4 regions of the Streptomyces sp. NPDC059201 genome follow, and region 4 is predicted to be linked to each of the others. Evidence: riboswitches for the same ligand, from Rfam matches in the RefSeq annotation. Region 4 holds a riboswitch; each other region holds the start of a gene.
The links. A riboswitch is a leader RNA that binds a small molecule or an ion and turns the genes downstream of it on or off. The one in region 4 is predicted to bind cyclic di-AMP.
Positions count from the first base shown of each region.

Region 1: it holds a riboswitch for cyclic di-AMP, as region 4 does, so the genes downstream of both, ACFXMG_RS30870 (peptidoglycan DD-metalloendopeptidase family protein) here and ACFXMG_RS36245 (C40 family peptidase) in region 4, are expected to answer to the same signal.
Region 2: it holds a riboswitch for cyclic di-AMP, as region 4 does, so the genes downstream of both, ACFXMG_RS27675 (transglycosylase family protein) here and ACFXMG_RS36245 (C40 family peptidase) in region 4, are expected to answer to the same signal.
Region 3: it holds a riboswitch for cyclic di-AMP, as region 4 does, so the genes downstream of both, ACFXMG_RS35530 (M23 family metallopeptidase) here and ACFXMG_RS36245 (C40 family peptidase) in region 4, are expected to answer to the same signal.

Region 1 is NZ_JBHZBB010000011.1:250,736-253,712, forward strand. It holds gene ACFXMG_RS30860 (DUF6126 family protein) at 1-101, shown strand, start outside; gene ACFXMG_RS30865 (tyrosine-protein phosphatase) at 138-959, opposite strand; cyclic di-AMP (ydaO/yuaA leader) riboswitch at 1,349-1,512, shown strand; gene ACFXMG_RS30870 (peptidoglycan DD-metalloendopeptidase family protein) at 1,517-2,506, shown strand; gene ACFXMG_RS30875 (SGNH/GDSL hydrolase family protein) at 2,667-2,977, shown strand, end outside.
Region 2 is NZ_JBHZBB010000009.1:283,990-286,966, forward strand. It holds gene ACFXMG_RS27670 (transglycosylase family protein) at 1-1,051, shown strand, start outside; cyclic di-AMP (ydaO/yuaA leader) riboswitch at 1,316-1,492, shown strand; gene ACFXMG_RS27675 (transglycosylase family protein) at 1,496-2,251, shown strand; gene eno (phosphopyruvate hydratase) at 2,541-2,977, shown strand, end outside.
Region 3 is NZ_JBHZBB010000015.1:151,735-154,711, forward strand. It holds gene ACFXMG_RS35525 (PP2C family protein-serine/threonine phosphatase) at 1-1,031, shown strand, start outside; cyclic di-AMP (ydaO/yuaA leader) riboswitch at 1,286-1,437, shown strand; gene ACFXMG_RS35530 (M23 family metallopeptidase) at 1,449-2,702, shown strand; gene ACFXMG_RS35535 (aldo/keto reductase) at 2,783-2,977, shown strand, end outside.
Region 4 is NZ_JBHZBB010000016.1:135,189-138,165, reverse strand. It holds gene ACFXMG_RS36260 (8-amino-7-oxononanoate synthase) at 1-90, shown strand, start outside; gene ACFXMG_RS36255 (ATP-binding protein) at 259-696, shown strand; gene ACFXMG_RS36250 (cytidine deaminase) at 748-1,191, opposite strand; gene ACFXMG_RS36245 (C40 family peptidase) at 1,313-1,789, opposite strand; cyclic di-AMP (ydaO/yuaA leader) riboswitch at 1,793-2,004, opposite strand; gene ACFXMG_RS36240 (hypothetical protein) at 2,319-2,624, opposite strand; gene ACFXMG_RS36235 (ATP-dependent Clp protease proteolytic subunit) at 2,632-2,977, opposite strand, start outside.

The sequences.
Region 1 (2,977 bases), on a different contig from region 4:
CCAAGGGGCTGGTGCTCCGCCTCTTCGCCTACCTGATCGCCGGTCACCTCTTCGCCGGTTTCCTCTACCTGCTCTTCATGCTCGGCGGGCAGAACCAGTAGTCGTCGCGCAGTAGCGGTTTCCGGGCCCGCTGGCACTCACGCCGCCGTGAGCAGCCGCTCCCGCAGGCGCGCCAGGGTCTCGGGCGCGAGCTTCAGGCCCTCCGCGAGGTAGGTGTCGACGGAGCCCCAGGTCGCGTCGATCGTCTCGAAGGCGGCCCTCAGGTACTCCACCCGCGCGTCGAAGAGCGGGCTCAGCAGCTCCATCACCTCGGGCGCCATCGCGTCCCGGGCGGTGGAGCTGCGGCGCACCTTGTAGCGGCGGTGCGGCGCGTCGGACTTCACGTAGTCGGCCTCGATGGCCTCGCGCTCCACGCCCAGCGCGAGCAGGGTGATCGCGATCGAGAGCCCGGCGCGGTCCTTGCCGGCCGCGCAGTGCATCAGGGCCGGGACGGACTCCTCGGCGAGGGAGTGCAGGACCCGGCTGTGCTCGGCGGTCCGCTCCACGATCATCCGGCGGTACGAGGACGTCATCCGGTCCGCCGCCTTGCCGTCGCCCAGCAGGTTCCGCAGCGTGCCGAGGTCGCCCTCGCGGACCATCCGCCAGAACTCCTTGCCGTCGGCCGGGTCGCTCAGGGGTATGTTCACGTTCCGTACGCCCGGGAGCTCGACGTCGGGCCCCTCCACCTTGGCGTCGGCGGCGTTGCGGAAGTCGAAGATCGTGTGCAGCCCGAGGTCGGAGAGGAAGGCCGCGTCGGACTCGGTGGCGTCGGCGAGGTGACCGCTGCGGAAGAGGGCGCCGGGCCGGACGGCCCGCCCGTCCGTGGTCGGCAGGCCGCCCACGTCCCGGAAGTTGCGGACCTCGGCGAGCTCGGGCTCGCCGGGTTCGAGGGGGTGGACCTGCGGCGACTGCTGCGTCACGGATGCTCCTGGGGGTAGGCGTCAGCGGGACCGGGACGAGATCGGTTCCCCCCGCAATCATCCCGGCGCGCAGGGCCTGGCGCACCCCCCTGGTCGGTAATGGGCGATCTGTCCGTATTGGAGGGTCTTGCGGTAACGCGCCCTGGTTGCGGGGGAGATGGAATGCGGCGCGTGAGCAGGGTCATAGAAGTGACGGATCGTGGCCGACCGCCCGGATCAATCACCCTCCCTGAAAAGGGAATCGAGGGACCGTCATCGACGGAGGGTGACCGGAATTCCGGGCCCGAAGATCGTCCCGGAATGCCCGTCGAATTCCGTGGCTTGTTCGCGCCGACCCCGCTCGTCTAGCGTCGCCGTCAATCCGGTCGGACCGCCGAATCCTGCCACCGCCCGGAATTCGACCCCATCCCATCGCGTGGCAGGAGCGGGGGACCCAAGGAAGTACGCCGGTCCCGCGACGCAGGACGGCTAGGGGTGAAGCCGCGTGAGAAACGCGGCCGGGCATCTCCAGTCCGAACCCGACAGCTCACCTCGCAGGCGCCGGAGAGGAATTCGCCATGCCCGTGAAGGGTAAGCACCGCCGCCAGAAGTCCACCCTCATCACCCGTGGCCTCGTCGCCGCCGGCACCGGTGGCGCCGTCGTCGCCCTGCCGCTCCTCGGCGCCACCGGCGCCCACGCCGCCGAGCAGGCCGCCCCGGCCGCCGTCTCCAGCGCCGTGGTGAGCGCCGCCGCGCACGTCCACACCCAGGCCGCCGCCGCGCCGGCCGCCCAGGCCGCCGCCCCGAAGACGTACTCCGTCGTCGCCGGCGACTACCTGTCGAAGATCGCCGCCGAGCAGAACGTCGCCGGCGGCTGGCAGAAGCTCTACTCCGACAACCGCCAGGTCGTCGGCGGGAACCCCTCCCTGATCCTGCCGGGCATGAAGCTCACCCTCGGCGCCAAGAACCCCGCCAAGGCCGCCGCCCCGAAGCCCGCCGCCGCGCAGTCCGCGCCCAAGGCCGCCGCCAAGGCCGCCCCGAAGGCCGCTCCGAAGGCCGAGCGCAAGGCCGCCCAGAAGACCCAGTCCTCCGGCGAGCAGACCCGCGCCTCGCGCTCCACCGAGCGCGCCGCCGCCCCGGCCGCCGCGCAGTCCACCTCCTCCGGCTGGGTCGCCCCCGTCGCCGGCGGCGGCGTCTCCACCCCCTACCGCGCCTCCGGCTCCATGTGGTCCTCCGGCTACCACACCGGTGCCGACTTCATCGCCTCCTCCGGCACCACCGTCCGCGCCGTCGGCGCCGGCACGGTCGTCTCCGCCGGCTGGAGCGGCGCCTACGGCAACGAGGTCGTCATCCAGCACGCCGACGGCAACTACTCGCAGTACGCCCACCTCTCCTCCCTCTCCGTCTCCTCCGGCCAGTCCGTGAGCGGCGGCCAGCAGATCGGTCTCTCCGGCTCCACCGGCAACTCGACCGGCCCGCACCTGCACTTCGAGATCCGCACCTCGCCGAGCTACGGCGCGGACATCGACCCGCTGGCCTACCTGCGCCAGCACGGCGTGTCGATCTGACCCGTCCGGCCCCACGGCCACACGAAGGCCCGGCACCCCTGGTGCCGGGCCTTCGCCCTATTCCGGCTTGGCAAACTCTTTATCGGTGGCATATATCACCCGCCGTCAACCCCTCCTTACGGTCGCGTAGGTCACATCCGAAAAGGAAGGATGTGCTTCCGTGGCAGACGATTCGAGAGCAACAGACGAGAACACGTTCGGGTCCTTCGGGTCGTACGCGGCGATCGGTGACAGCTTCACGGAGGGCGTCGGGGACCCGGGTCCCGACGGGACGTTCGTCGGCTGGGCGGACCGCTTCGCGGTGCTCCTCGCCGACCAGCTTCCGGACCACGAGGGCTTCCGCTACGCGAACCTGGCGGTCCGCGGCCGCCTCCTCGACCAGATCGTGGCCGAACAGGTCCCCCGGGCGAAGGAGCTCGCCCCCGACCTGGTCACCTTCTGCGCGGGCGGCAACGACATCATCCGCCCCGG
Region 2 (2,977 bases), on a different contig from region 4:
CGCCTGCGAGTCCGGCGGCCAGTGGAGCGCCAACTTCGGCAACGGCGCGTACGGCGGCCTCCAGATGACGCAGGAGGCGTGGGAGCGGTACGGCGGACGCGCGTACGCCCCCAGCCCCGACCTCGCCAGCCGCGCCCAGCAGATCGCCGTCGCCGAGAAGGCGCTCGCCTCCGGCAGCGCCGACTGGGCCACCTGCGCGCCCATCGCGGGCCTGAAGAACGACGGGAAGCCCACCGGCGTCCAGCCGGGCCCCGCCGTCCAGGAGGAGGACGAGGGCGGAGTGGCGCCCGAGTCGAACTGGACCGGCGGCACCTCCGCGTCGGCCTCCGGGTCCGCCTCCACGCCCGCGGCTTCCACGCCCGCCGCCTCCGCGCCGTCGAAGGCTCCCGCGGTGGGGGAGAAGGCCGAGAAGGCCGCCGAGAAGGCCGCGGAGAAGAAGGGGACCGCCACCGCCCCGGCGACGCCCACCGCGCCCGCCGGCTCCGCCACGCCCACGACCCCGCCCCCCGCGGGCACGGTCACCCCGCCGGCGAGCACCGCCCCGGACGCCACCCCGGACACGCCCACCGGCACCACGCCGGGCACCCCGGGCACCCCGGACGCCTCCACGGGCACGCCCGGCACCCCGGGCACCCCCGTGACGTCCCCGGACGCCTCGGAGACGCCCCTGGCGCCCACTGCTCCCACCACTCCCACCACCCCCGTGACCCCCGGTACGGACGGGTCTGACGTGTCGTCGGCCACACCCGGAACGGGCAAGCACCGGGGCGACGCCGCCCCGGAGGAATCCGGCGTAACGGACGCATCGCTGGAATCCGGGCGTCATGCCGTAGCAGCGGACAAGGTCACCTCAACCCCCGTCAAGGCGGACGTAAGCGACGCCTACACCGTGCGGCCGGGTGACAGCCTGTCGGAGATTGCGCAGGAGAACGATCTTGCGGGCGGCTGGGACGCCCTCTACGACGCCAACCGCCATACGGTCGGGGTCGATCCGGATCTCATCCTCCCTGGTCAGAGCCTTGAGCTGACGGTCCCTCCGTCGGAGAAGTGAGGCCGTTTCAGGGGCTTATGTCCGATTTTGGGAAAGTGAGACATGGGTCTCTTCGTCCCAACTGGCGTGTCACGTCCGCAAACTTTGCTCCCGTCAGCTCTCACCTGCGCAAACGAGGGCTGACGGAGTGCAAGTAAGGGCGTTTTGTCCGTCGTAAGCCTCTTTGAACTTCGAGCACCTGTGTGTCTACGGTCGACACCGCTCGCCACCGCGGGCCCCGTCGACCGAAACGCCGAGTCCTGCCGTCGGTCGCCGGGAATTGTCGTCGCGAAAGCGCCGTAGGCAGGAGTGGGGGACCCAAGGTTTGCGCCGGTCCCGGCCGTCGAGACAGACGGCCGATCGACCGGCTAGGGGTGAAGCCGCGTGCAAGGACACGCGGCCGGGCGCACTCTTCAAGCCCGAACCCGACAGCTCACCTCACAGGCGTCGGTGAAGAGGAATCTCATGCTGTTCTCCGGCACGGGCAAGCGTCGTCGTCCCTCCAAGGCCACTCGCGTCGTCGCCCTCGTCGGCGTCACCGGTGCGGCCGTCGCCGCCCCGCTGATGGCCGCCGGCACCGCCTCGGCCGCCACCGCCTCCGAGTGGGACCGCGTCGCCCAGTGCGAGTCCGGCGGCAACTGGTCGATCAACACCGGCAACGGCTACTACGGCGGCCTCCAGTTCTCGGCCTCCACCTGGGCCGCGTACGGCGGCACCGCCTACGCCTCCACCGCCAACCAGGCCAGCAAGTCCCAGCAGATCGCCATCGCCGAGAAGGTCCTCGCGGGCCAGGGCAAGGGCGCGTGGCCGAGCTGTGGCGTGGGCCTCTCCGGCGCCTCGTACGACGGCGGTTCCGCCGAGTCCGCTCCGCAGCAGAGCGCCCCCGAGCAGAACACCCAGCAGAGCGCCCCGAAGCAGAGCGCCCCCGAGCGCTCCACCGAGCAGCCCGCCAACCGCAGCGAGCAGCGCCAGGCCCCGAAGAAGGCCACGCAGCAGCAGGCCGCCCCGCAGGCCGCCGCCAAGAAGACCGTCACCACCCCGACCGGCAAGACGGTCAAGAAGGGTGACGGCGAGTACAAGGTCGTGGCCGGCGACACCCTCAGCAAGATCGCCCAGGCGCAGGGCGTCGACGGCGGCTGGGCCGAGCTCTTCGACCTCAACAAGGACGTCGTCGACAACGCCGACCTGATCTACCCGGGCCAGCAGCTCCACCTGAAGTGAGCCCCGCGGCACCCGTGAGTCCGGCGGCTCACCGGTGCCCGACGACCCTCCCGCGGTGACCACCCCGGTCCCGAGCCCCCTTCCCCCGTGGCTCGTGACCGGGGTTCTGCCGTTACCGTCCAGTAGATCCCAGGGCTTTCGTCCCTCGATACGTGCTCTTGGGCCCTTTTTCGTCCCAGGGGACGGGCGGTCGGCTGGCCGGAGCGCCGGAGCCGGTTAGGCTCATGTCGCAAGGCGAACGAGACCTTGCGACCCATGCGTCACACCTAGCGTCACATCCCAGAAGGAGATGCTCGTGCCGTCCATCGACGTCGTCGTAGCCCGGGAAATCCTGGACTCCCGAGGCAACCCCACGGTCGAGGTCGAGGTCGGCCTCGACGACGGCAGCACCGGCCGTGCTGCCGTGCCGTCCGGTGCCTCCACCGGTGCGTTCGAGGCCCTGGAGCTTCGCGACGGTGACCAGAACCGCTACCTCGGCAAGGGTGTCGAGAAGGCCGTCCTCGCCGTCATCGAGCAGATCGGCCCGGAGCTCGTCGGCTACGACGCCACCGAGCAGCGCCTGATCGACCAGGCCATGTTCGACCTGGACGCCACCCCGGACAAGTCCTCGCTCGGCGCCAACGCCATCCTCGGCGTCTCCCTCGCCGTCGCGCACGCCGCCTCCGAGGCCAGCGACCTCCCCCTCTTCCGCTACCTCGGCGGCCCGAACGCGCACCTGCTGCCCGT
Region 3 (2,977 bases), on a different contig from region 4:
CGCCGCTCTTCTCCGCCGCCCCGCTGGTCGCCGCCCCGTTCTTCTCCCGGCTCACGACCCTGCTGACCGGGCTGGCGGCGATCCTCGCCTCGGTCGGGCTGCACGCGTACAACGACACGCTCTCCGACGTGCCCTCGCTCACCGAGACCCTGACGGTGGTGACCGTCTCGGCGCTCGCGATGCTGATCAACCTGGTGGTGCGGCGCAGCGGCGAGCGGCTCGCCTCGGCGCGGGTGATCGCGGAGGCCGCGCAGCGGGCGGTGCTCCCGATGCCGGCGGAGCGGATCGCGGGGCTCCAGTGCGCGGCCCGGTACGAGGCGGCGCAGGCGGACGCGTTCATCGGCGGCGACCTGTTCGCGGTGCAGGACACCCCCTACGGGGTGCGGCTGGTGGTCGGGGACGTACGGGGCAAGGGGATGGACGCGGTGGAGGCGGTCGCCGTCGTCATCGGCGCGTTCCGGGAGGCGGCCGAGCAGGAGGCGACCCTGGAGGGGGTGGCGGCGCGGCTCGAACGGGCCCTCACGCGCGAGGGGACCCGGCGCGAGGGTCTGGACGCCTTCGAGGGGTTCACGACGGCGGTGATCGCCGAGATCCCGCGCGAGGGCGGGGTCGTACGGATCGTGAACCGGGGGCATCCGCCGCCGCTCCTGCTGCACGGGGACGGGCACCTGGAGCCGGCCGAGCCGGCGGAACCGGCGCTGCCGCTCGGGATGGGGGAGCTGTCGGTCTGGCCGGACCGGGCCGACGAGCGGCCGTACCCGCCGGGCGCGACGCTGCTGTTCTACACGGACGGCCTGTCGGAGGCGCGGGACGCGGACGGCGTCTTCTACGACCCGGCGGCCCGGCTCGCCGGGGCGGTCTTCCCCGGGCCCGAGGAGCTGCTCGACGCGCTCGTGGACGACGTGCGGCGGCACACGGGCGGCGGTTCGACGGACGACATGGCGCTGCTCGCGGTGAGCCGCCCGGCGACCGGGGCGCCGGAGCGGCGCCGGACGATGCCGGTGGTTCCACCCGGCCCGTCGTACCGCTGAGACCCCTGAGAGGCCCTGAGAGGCCCCCGAGAGGCGGTACTCACCGTCCGTGGTCGGGGGGTGTCACAGCGATAACAATTGACACAACATCAGATTCCGAGGGTTTGACGGTCCTTCACTGAAGGGGGGTCAACTCGGGCGAATCCCTGTCAATTCAATGAATGATCAAGGGGAACGGCTTGGAATCGGACCGCCGTGTCTATTAACGTTCGATAACGCAGCGCGGTCGTCCCAGCCGTCGCAAGAGACGGCTCCGTGCGCACGCGCCGAATCCCGTAAGGGAACCGGGGAACCAACCCTTGGGGTGAATCGGGCCCCTCGCACATCCCCCGTGCGAACACGCCCGTAGGAGACCTTCCTGCTCCGAACCCGTCAGCTAACCCGGTAGGCGAGAAGGAAGGAAAGGAGCGCGCCTCCGTGGCGTCCAACACCCCCGTACCCGGAGCCCCCTTCGAACCCTTCGGCGGCCCGGGTGCCGTCGGAGCGGACGACCCGGCGGGCTCCGCGCCGGTCGCGTACGACACCGCCTCCTTCACCCCGGCGCCCGGGGAATGGAACCCGACCGAGGGCTCCCTGCGCGCCGAGAGCCGCGCCGGCGGCCGCCACCGGGTCGTGAAGCAGCGCTCCAACTTCGCCCGCTCCTCCACCGTCCTCGGCGTCGGCGTCATCGCCGCCGTCGGCGCGGGCGGCCTCGCCACCGCGCAGGAGAAGCCCCCGGTCGCGATATCGCTCCCGGACCTGCCCGACCTGCCCGACCTGGGTCTGCCGGACGCCCACGACCTTCCGGGCGTCGGCGACCTCCTCCCGGGCGGCGACGAGGAGACCTCCCAGGTACGGGACTCCGCGCCGGTCGCCGCGGGCGGCGCCGCCGCGAAGCCGCTGACCTCGATCACGTACAACGCCCCGGCCGACACCGCGACCACCGCCGGTTTCGGCACGGGGACCGGCGCCGGGACGGGCGGCGGCACCGGCACCGCCACCGTGGAGCGCACCGCCTCCACCGCCGACGCCGGCGAGGCCCTGCGCGCCCGCATCCTCCAGCAGGCCGAACAGCAGCAGCAGGCCGCCGTCGACGCTGAGAAGCAGGCCGCCGAGAAGGCCGCCGCCGAGAAGGCCGCGGCGGACGCCAAGGCCAAGGCGGACGCCGCCGCGAAGGCCGAGGCCGAGGCGAAGGCCAAGGCGGAGGCGGAGCGGATCGCTGCCGAGAAGGCCGAGGCCGAGCGCATCGCCGCCGAGAAGGCGGAGGCCGAGCGGCTCGCCAAGCTGGCCGCCAGCTACTCCATGCCGCTCTCGTCGTACACGCTCACCTCCACCTACATGCAGTCCGGCTCGATGTGGTCCTCCGGCTACCACACCGGCCTCGACTTCGCCGCGCCCACCGGCACCCCGCTGAAGGCGGTGCACGGCGGCACGATCAAGTCGGCCGGCTGGTCCGGCTCGTACGGCTACCGGATCGTCCTGGAGCTGGAGGACGGCACCGAGGTCTGGTACTGCCACCTCTCCTCGATGACCGTCGGCGCGGGCCAGACCGTCACCACGGGCGAGACCATCGGCCGCGTCGGCGCCACCGGCAACGTGACCGGCCCCCACCTCCACCTGGAGGTCCACACCCCCGACGGCTCGGGCATCGACCCGGCGGAGTGGCTGCGCTCCAAGGGCCTGTCGATCTGAGGGACGGCCATGAGCCTTCCGGTCGGGGATCAGGCTCCCCGATCGGAATATGCCCGGCGGCGCACGGAGTTGAGTTCTGCATGACCTCACCTCTGCGCCCGCTGGGCACCTCCGACCTGCACGTCTTCCCGCTCGCCCTCGGCGGCAACGTCTTCGGCTGGAGTGCCGACGAGGCGCAGTCCTTCGCCGTCCTCGACGCCTACGCGGCCGCGGGCGGCAATTTCGTGGATACCGCCGATGCCTATTCCGAGTGGGTCGAGGGCAACGAGGGCGGG
Region 4 (2,977 bases):
CGGCTGACGGCCCGCGCGGACCTCACGGACGCGGAGGTCGAGCGGGCGGTCGCCACGATCGTAAGGACCGCGCCTTCGGGTGCCCGTTGAGCACCGGGTGCCGGCCATGAACCCTTGACAGGGCGAGAGTTCACCGCTTCGGGCGACAGAACGGGGCATATCTCGGGAGAACGCCCCACTCGGGCACGCGATCGGTGGCAGTCTGACGCGGAGCGCGGTCCGGGGCGACGGCCCCGGCGGGAAAGGGACGACGTCGCCATGGCAGATCACCAAGAAGCATCCGTCACTCTGCCGAGCGATCCCGCCTCGGTCGCCATGGCGCGGAGGTTCGTGGCGGAGGTGCTCGGCGGCTGGGGTCTGGACGGCGACGGGGACGCGGCGGACTCGATCCGGCTGATGGTGTCGGAGCTGGCGTCCAACGCGGTGGTGCACACCTTTGGGCAATCGCCCACCTTCACCGTCGAGCTGCACCTCGATCGCGAGGAGGTGCTGCGGCTCGGCGTGACCGACAGCCATCCGCGTTTCCCGCGCCGGCTGCCGGCCGCCGTCCAGCAGGACAACGGACGTGGCATGGTGATCATCCGGGTCCTGGCGGCGGAGGCGGGCGGCCGGCTCTCGTTCACCCCGACCGCCGAGGGCGGCAAGACCGTATGGATCACCCTGCCGTGGGCCGCAGCAGCCGTCCCCGCCTGCTGAACGCCTGCTGGATGCCTGTTGGGCGTCTGCTGAACCCTTGCTGCCCGCCGCTCAGGCGGAGTGCATCTCCGTCGACGGCCACGAGCCGCCGGCGAACTGGGGGCCCCAGTAGTACGGATTGACCTCTTCGAGCCGCCGCGCGACCCAGCGGGTCGGGTCCTCGGGGTCGGGGACGCCGACCTCCACGTCGGGCCCCCAGAGCGCGAGCCGCTCCTGGCAGATGCCGCACGGCGGCAGGATGACGTACCGGCCGTCCTCCGGGTCGCGGAAGACGCAGACGGAGGCGGTCACCCGGCGGTCGAGGGTGTACGCCTGGCAGTAGGCGCCGGTCTCCTGGCAGAGGGTGACGCTCGCGTGGATGTTGTCGAAGCCGACGCTCGTCAGGATCCGGCCGTCGTCGAGGCGGACGGCGGCGGCCCCGCCGGGCTCGTCGGCGGGCCAGCGGCGGTCCAGCTGTGCGACGGCCGCGTCGACAAGAGCTTGGTCAAGTGTCATCGCCGCATCCTAGGGACAGCGCGGTGGCGGGCGCGCGGCCCGTGAGGGAGGAGAGAGCGCCCGCGGTGGGGAGTGTGGCGGCGCCACCGCACTCCGGGGGACGGCCGCGGGCGCTCTTGGGTCAGCGCACGCGACCGTAGTAGACCTTGGAGGACCAGATCTTGTCGAGCTTCACCCAGGAGCCGGTCTTGGGCGAATGCCAGATCTTGCCGCTACCGGCGTAGATCCCCACGTGGTAGACCCTGCCGCCCGAGTGGAAGAAGACCAGGTCCCCCTTCTGCCGGCTGGAGGCGGAGATGTGCCGGGTCTTGTTGTACTGCTGCTGCGCGGTGCGGGGCAGCGACTTTCCCGCCTTCTTGTACGCGTAGAGCGTCAGTCCGGAGCAGTCGAAGCGGGTGGGTCCCGTCGAGCCGTACCGGTAGGGCGCGCCCTTCTTGGAGGCGGCGACGCCCAGTGCCTTCGTCGCGTGGGAGGTGGCTGCCTGGGCCTCGGGGGCCGCTCCGGGTGCGAGGAGCGTGCCGCCGACGGCGGCGAGGGTGAGAGCCGAGACGGCTCCGGCCCGGGACAGCAGGGACGGGACATGCATCTGCGCAGTCATGCGCAACCCTTCGTCAGCCGCCTGTGAAGGATGACCTGTCGGGTTCGGGCAGGCGAAGATGCCCGGCCGCGCGCGGGTCGCGGCTTCACCCCAAGGGACGGCCGCGCTGGGGATTCAGCGCGGTCGACCCGTACTGCTCGGGTCCTCCACTCCTGCCGGTCCAATCCTGTCGACCAGACGTCCGGGACGGCGGCAGGACTCGGCGTCCGCCCGGACCGCCCCGCCTGGGTGGCGGGGGCTTGTCGTCGTCGAGGATCTTGACTCACGGTTCGGGTGAAAACCGAGCGGAAACGGCGTTATGTGAGGCTCCTCACGACTGATCCATACGGGTGGACAAGAGGGTTTCGTGATCGTCGTAGGTTTGGCCGACGAGCCCCGTACCAGCGTCGGAATGTCCCATTCCGCCAAATGCGTACATCTGTTGCGCAACTCGCGCGCTGCATCTGTAGCTCTCGCGGCTACGCCGAATGGGGGATGGATTCTGCGTCCCGTGTCGGCCGTCCGGGGCTCGACACGACACGTCGGAATGTCAACTCGCCCGCGTTCCGGGCACGGTGACGCGGGCCGCGCGCCGCTCACCGTCCAACACCCGCAGCGCACACGCCAATGTCTCGGCGTGGACCTCGCTCTCGCCCCGCATATGCATGAGCGTCAGGGCCTCGCGCAGCGCCTCCACCCGGCCGACCAGCGCCTGAGCGGCGCGCAGGGCTCCATAGGTATGCGAACCCCTGGATGGATTGATCTTCCCCAGGAGGTCGACGACTTCGAGATACGCGTCGATGAACTCCCCTTCGGCGCGCGTCAGGGCGGGCAGCGGCGGAAGCTCCGGCACCATCGCGGTCTCACCGGGCCGGTGTGCCGGAGGCGGCCCGGCGGTCGCTGACGATGTGGTCGACCAGGCCGTACGCGAGCGCTGCCGGCGCGTCGAGGACGGTCAGGCGGTCGGTGTCGGAGGCGATCCCCTCCTCGTCCCGGCCGGTGTACGCGGACAGCAGCCCCGTCATGACGGCGCGCAGTCGCAGCAGTTCGCGCGCCTGGAGGTCCAGGTCGGAGAGCTGCCCGGTGAACGGCTCGTCGAGGACCGGCTGGCGCAGGGTGACGCGGGCGCCGGGCAGCATCAGGCGCTTGCCGGGCGCGCCCGCGGCGAGCAGGACCGCCGCCGTGGAGCCGGCCTGGCCGAGACAGGTC